Regions from separate parts of the Erwinia sp. Eh17-17 genome, predicted to be linked through region 2. Evidence: predicted binding sites of a transcription regulator. Region 2 holds the regulator's gene; the other holds the start of a gene.
What was found. The regulator ArgR, encoded in region 2, controls arginine synthesis, uptake and breakdown. The targets are predictions, from matches to a motif close to ANTGAATAAAAATACANT.
Positions count from the first base shown of each region.

Region 1: the regulator ArgR is predicted to act here: its motif matches at 1,688-1,705, upstream of argE (acetylornithine deacetylase).

Region 1 is NZ_JBDFQT010000009.1:123,283-126,703, reverse strand. It holds gene ABEH87_RS19085 (argininosuccinate synthase) at 1-828, opposite strand, end outside; gene argB (acetylglutamate kinase) at 854-1,630, opposite strand; gene argE (acetylornithine deacetylase) at 1,753-2,904, shown strand; gene ppc (phosphoenolpyruvate carboxylase) at 3,150-3,421, shown strand, end outside.
Region 2 is NZ_JBDFQT010000008.1:134,457-137,877, reverse strand. It holds gene yhcN (peroxide/acid stress response protein YhcN) at 57-326, opposite strand; gene yhcN (peroxide/acid stress response protein YhcN) at 448-711, opposite strand; gene argR (transcriptional regulator ArgR) at 1,139-1,609, opposite strand; gene mdh (malate dehydrogenase) at 1,929-2,864, shown strand; gene degS (outer membrane-stress sensor serine endopeptidase DegS) at 2,917-3,421, opposite strand, start outside.

The sequences.
Region 1 (3,421 bases), on a different contig from region 2:
GCCACGGGACTTGATGCCGACCAGACGGTTTTCCACAATATCGATACGACCGACGCCGTGACGGGCGCCGATAGCATTCAGTTTGTCCAGGCAGCCGAACGGGCTTAACGCTTCGCCATTGACGGCAACCACGCGGCCTTTCTCAACGGAGACAGTCACCTGCTCAGGCTGGTCCGGCGCTTCCAGCGGATCGACGGTCCACACCCAGCAATCTTTGTTCGGGGCATTCCACGGGCTTTCCAGCACGCCGCCTTCGGTAGAGATGTGCCACGCGTTTTCGTCGCGGCTGTAGATTTTTTCCAGCGACGCGGTGGTCGGGATATTACGCTCTTTCAGATAATCCAGCAGGGCTTCACGGGAACGCAGGTTCCACTCGCGCCACGGGGCCACCACTTTCAGCTGCGGAGCCAGCGCGGTGTAGGTGGTTTCGAAACGCACCTGGTCGTTACCCTTGCCGGTTGCGCCGTGGCACAGAGCATCAGCGCCCACTTTCAGCGCCAGTTCAACCTGGGCTTTCGCAATGATCGGACGCGCCATAGACGTTCCCAGCAGGTAGGTGCCTTCGTAAAGGGCACCGGTCTGCAGCACCGGATAAACGTACTCGCTGATGAACTCTTCACGCAGGTCCACCACGTGGCATTCTGACGCACCGGACTGCAACGCTTTCTGCTCAACGCCTTCCAGATCGCCACGCTCCTGGCCGATATCCGCCACAAATGCCACCACTTCACAGCCGCCGTAGTTCTCTTTCAGCCATGGAATGATGGCCGAAGTATCCAGACCGCCGGAGTAAGCCAGTACGATTTTTTTGATGCTTTTGTCTTGCATGATAATCCCTTGAAAACGTTTCTGATTAAGCGAGGATACGGGTGCCGATGGACACCCCGTTAAATAAGGTCGGCAGCTGTTCAGCATGGCGCCAGCTGGCGATATCCACCGGGCGACCCAGCGTGCGGGCGGCTTCCAGTGCGGCATTCACTTTAACAATCATGCCGTCGGTGATCACCCCGTCGGCGATCAGCTGCTCGGCTTTCTCGGCCGTCATCTCTTCGATACGCTGTTTGTTGGCATCGAGAATTCCGCTGACGTCAGAGAGCAGGATCAGATCCGCACCCAGCGTGGCGGCCAGTGCCGTCGCGGCCTGGTCGGCGTTGACGTTCATCAGCAGGCCATCGGCTGTAATGCCAATCGAACTGACTACGGGCAGATAGCCCGCGCCCAGCAGCGTATTAATCAGGCGTGGAGAACCCGGTGTTGCCAGCCCCACGTGGCCCAGTTCATCATCAAACTGCGCCACCTCAACACTGCCGCCGTCGCCCAGGCACAGGCCAACGGCGTCAATGCCATGTTTTTTCGACCAGGCCAGCAGCGTTTTGTTCGCTGTACCCGCTAACGCGCCGGTGATAATGTCGATCTGATCGGCGGGCGTGACGCGTAATCCGTTTTTCTTCTTCACCGGGAGCGACAGCTTGCTCATCAGTTCATCGACCAGGCAACCGCCACCGTGAACGATCAGCAGCGGGCGCTGATGCGTGGTACGGTAGCTGACCAGCGCAGTAAACAGACGCTCCAGCGCCTCTTCACTGTCCAGCAGCACACCGCCTAACTTGATAATTAACGGATTGGTCATTAACTCAACTCGCTCTCTGTGATAGATAGAATTTTCGGTTTCCATCTGGTCGCTGATATTGTATTTTTATTCACTATTAGTGCATGAATATTGATACTATCCTAACCCAAGGACTGTCAACAGTGAAGACAAAATTACCGCCTTTTATTGAGATTTACCGCCAGTTGATTGCAACGCCATCAATCAGTGCCACCGACAGCGCACTCGATCAGAGTAATCAGACTTTAATCAATTTGCTCGCCGGCTGGTTCCGCGACCTGGGCTTCAGCGTAGAAGTTCAGCCGGTGCCCGGCACACGTAACAAATTCAACATGCTGGCGAAGAGCGGCGCGGGTGCCGGTGGCCTGCTGCTGGCCGGTCATACCGATACCGTTCCCTTCGATGATGGCCGCTGGACGCGCGACCCTTTCACGCTGACCGAACACGACAACAAGCTCTACGGTCTGGGAACCGCCGATATGAAGGGCTTCTTCGCCTTCATTTTAGACACCCTGCGTGATATTGACGTGTCAGCCCTGAAAAAGCCGCTCTATATTCTGGCGACCGCCGATGAAGAGACCACCATGGCCGGCGCGAAATTCTTCTCGGAATCGACATCGCTGCGCCCGGACTGCGCGATTATCGGTGAACCCACCTCACTGAAGCCGGTGCGCGCCCATAAAGGCCACCTTTCCAACGTTATCCGCGTTCAGGGCCAGTCCGGCCACTCCAGCGATCCGGGGCGCGGCGTCAACGCCATCGAGCTGATGCACGAGTCAATCACCCAGCTGATGGAGCTGCGTAACACGCTCAAAGCGCGCTACCACCACGACGGTTTTGCCATTCCCTACCCGACCATGAACTTCGGGCATATCAGCGGTGGCGATGCAGCCAACCGCATCTGCGCCTGCTGTGAACTGCATATGGATATCCGCCCGCTGCCGGGCCTGACGCTGAGCGACCTTGACGAGCTGCTGAATGATGCGCTGGCCCCGGTCAGTGCACGCTGGCCGGGTCGGCTGACCGTCGGGGAGCTGCATCCGCCTATTCCCGGCTACGAGTGCCCGCGCGAACATCAGCTGGTGCAGGTTGTGGAAAAACTACTGGGTACGGAAACGGAAGTGGTGAACTACTGCACCGAGGCCCCTTTCATCCAGCAAATCTGCCCGACGCTGGTTTTAGGACCGGGGTCGATCGACCAGGCGCATCAGCCGGATGAATTTATCGATACCGCGTTTATTAAACCGACCCGCGAATTGATCGCCCAGGTGGTGCATCATTTTTGCCATCACTAAATGAAAAACCGAACAAACGGCTGTGAAAACAGCCGTTTGTCCCTGATTTCAATTATTCTTGATGATAAGAATAACTTATCTCACTCAACTGTAATTAAATTTCATAAATTCCCGCTAGTTAGCGGCACGTTACGGCCAATTTAAGTCAATTGACGAATGGTTCTTTACGTGGCTAGATAAAAGGCTGCGTTATGCCCATCAGGGTGAAATAGAGTGACAAATACAAGAAGGGTGTCAGGGATCATATGAACGAACAATATTCCGCAATGCGAAGTAATGTCAGTATGCTCGGCAAACTGCTCGGGGATACTATTAAGGATGCACTGGGAGAGAACATCCTTGACCGGGTAGAAACCATCCGTAAGCTCTCTAAGTCATCACGTGCGGGAAATGATGCCCACCGTCAGGAACTGCTCACCACGCTGCAAAACCTGTCCAATGACGAACTGTTGCCGGTTGCCCGCGCTTTCAGCCAGTTCCTCAATCTGACCAACGTGGCCGAGCAGTACCACACCAT
Region 2 (3,421 bases):
CAACATCATGACCGCAGTCATGTCACGGGCGGGTGCAACAGACACCCGATGCGATGTTATTTATACAGTTCAGCCGTTGCGTGGTAGTTGCCATCGTTACGTGCTTCGATCACGCGGTAAGAAGTGGCACCCTGCTGGTCGGCTTTCTCAGACAGCTTATGACGGATGTCCATCGGCGCGCCGGCAACGCCATTAACGCTGATGGTGCCGACAGACTGCAGGTTCTGGCTGGCGACCTGTTGACTGGTCACAAGGCTAGCGGCGCTGGCACCGAATGACAGAACAGAAGCAAGACCTAACGCAGCGATAGTAAAAGTGGTTTTCATGATGATGACTCCAGAATAAGGGTTGTGCGGTAACCGAAAGGGCTAAAAAGCGTTTGTTATACTTGGGGTTACCGTATTTCATTAATTAAATAACTAATTAATAAGCAGATGATTCTCTGAGTTACTTGTACAGCTCAGCCGTAGCATGCCAGTTACCGTTCTGATAATTCTCGATAACGCGATAGGCGCTGGCACCTTTATCGGTTGCTTTATTATTCAGTGCCTGACGGATATCCATCGGTGAACCGCCCACGCCGCTGACGCTGACAACGCCCATCGGTTGCAGATTTTTTGCCTGATCGGCATTAACAGATTCAGCGGCAAAAGAACCAAATGACAGCGCAGATAGCACGCTTAATGCAGCAATAGTAGTTTTAACGTTCATGATATTTTCCTCGTCAACTGTTTTTATCTTTTTGCTTACTGTGATTTGCATCACGGAAACTAGTATAGATCTGATAACGTAAAAAATTAATAGCAGGCTAATAATGTTTTGTTGGGATTCTTCTTAAGTTGCGAGGTTTTTAATAACTAGCCGTTATAAAAAACGCTTATATTTTAACCATGACCTGTTAAATGCTTGTAAAAACATTACCCTGCGTGAATTTAGCTATCTGTGCGCTTATTAGGGGTCGATCACATTGCTGAAATAAATTTTGCGGGGGGAAGTGACAGGTGGGTGAGAGAAAAGGTAGTGGAATATGCTGCTGGTGATTGTTATATAAGGGAAATAAAAAAGGACTGACGATGGTCAGCCCTGAAGAGAAGGCACCGCTGGCATGTGTTGCCGCCAGGTTAACGTCTGCGGCGGCTTATAACTCTTGTTCGAACAGTACCAGCACCGCATCGTGCAGCTGTTTCACCGTAAATGCACGGGCAGGCGTGATGAAGATGGTGTCGTCCCCGGCAATCGTGCCGAGAATACCTTCTGCCTTACCCAGTGAGTCGAGCAGGCGAGCAATCAGCTGGGCAGCTCCGGGGCTGGTGTGAATCACGACCAGCGCATCATTGAAGTCGATATCCAGAACCAGATTTTTCAGCGGGCTGGTGGTGGTTGGCACGCCCAGCTCTGCCGGCAGGCAGTAAACCATCTCCATTTTGGCATTGCGGGTACGCACAGCACCGAACTTTGTCAGCATGCGGGAGACTTTCGACTGATTAATATTCTCGAAACCTTCTTCCTGAAGTGCGCTGACAATCTCGCCCTGCGAGCTGAATTTTTCTTCCTTGAGTAAGGCTTTAAACGCCTTAATCAGTTCTTCTTGCTTTGATGGGTTACGCATAGGTTACCGATAAAAGGAGGTTATTAAGGGATACCCTCAGCGGGATATTACATTATTATGCATTTAAATGAATGTTTATGCAAATAAGAAATGAGATTCCGGGCATTCCCTGGCCGCCGGGAAGGGCAGTTTAACAAACTTTAGTGGTGAAAAAAAATGAGCTGACGCCGTGCTGAAATGCGCACGATGTGAACGGTTTGTTATAATGTTGAGGTTGTTCGGATTAGCGCTAAAGGTGTAATGTAACGCCGCAACATGATTTAAATACAGATGGATTTCCCGGCACATGTAATGTTCAAAATATAATAAGGAGTTTAGGATGAAAGTTGCAGTCCTCGGTGCAGCAGGTGGTATCGGCCAGGCTCTGGCCCTTCTGCTCAAAACCCAGCTTCCAGCAGGCTCAGAACTCTCACTCTATGATATCGCCCCGGTGACTCCCGGTGTGGCGGTTGATTTAAGCCATATCCCTACCGCAGTAAAAATCGAAGGTTTCAGTGGTGAAGATGCGACTCCGGCGCTTAAAGGTGCTGACGTGGTGCTGATTTCTGCCGGCGTGGCTCGTAAACCGGGTATGGATCGTTCAGATCTTTTCAACGTTAATGCCGGTATTGTGCGTAATCTGATTGAGCAGGTGGCATCAACCAGCCCGAATGCCCTGATCGGTATCATCACTAACCCGGTGAATACCACGGTGGCGATTGCTGCTGAAGTGCTGAAAAAAGCCGGTGTTTACGACAAAAACAAACTGTTTGGTGTGACCACGCTGGACATCATCCGCTCGAATACCTTTGTTGCCGCGCTGAAAGGCAAGCAGCCTCAGGACCTGAATGTACCGGTTGTCGGAGGCCACTCCGGCGTGACCATTCTGCCGTTGCTGTCACAGATCCCTGGCGTGACCTTCAGCGAGCAGGAAGTTATCGATCTGACCAAACGTATTCAGAATGCAGGCACTGAAGTGGTCGAAGCTAAAGCCGGTGGCGGCTCAGCCACTCTCTCTATGGGGCAGGCGGCTGCACGGTTTGGTCTGTCGCTGGTGCGTGCGCTGAAAGGCGAAAGCGACATTGTGGAATGTGCGTATGTCGAAGGGGACGGCGAACATGCTCGCTTCTTCTCACAGCCGCTGCTGCTGGGTAAAAACGGTATCGCTGAGCGTCGCCCAATCGGCCCTTTGAGCGCGTTTGAACAGCAGTCGCTGGATGGTATGCTGGATACGCTGAAAAAAGATATTACGCTCGGCGAAGAGTTCGTTAAGTAAATATCCTTCAAACGGGTGCCTCAGCACCCGTTATCTTCGCTGTCAGTCAGGCCTACTGGCTTTGGTTCTGGGCCGGGCTATCCTCCGGATACTCCTGCACCGTGACCGGCAGCGTCATCTTTTTGTCTTCACGACTGATCTCAACGTTAATCACCGTTCCCGGGCGAATTTCCGCGACCTGGTCCATGGTTTCCATGGGGGAGATGGCGGGGGTGTTATTCACCCGCGTAATGACATCGTTAACGCGCAGACCGGCAATATCTGCGGGGCCGCCTGCTTTCACCACGGTCACAACGATGCCCTGGCCCTGAGGGTGTTCCACACTGGTATTTTGCCCGCTAAAACGGCGGAACTCCTGGCCCGTTATGCCAATGTAACCACGGATCACGCGCCCGTCGCGGATCAGCTTTTCCATCACCTTGGTGGCCAGCTTGGTCGGGATGGCAAAGCCCAGCCCTTCCGGGGTCTCACCGTTACTGCTTTTATCAAACGACAGGGTATTAATCCCCACCAGTTCGCCCAGTGAGTTGATCAGTGCGCCGCCGGAGTTACCCCGG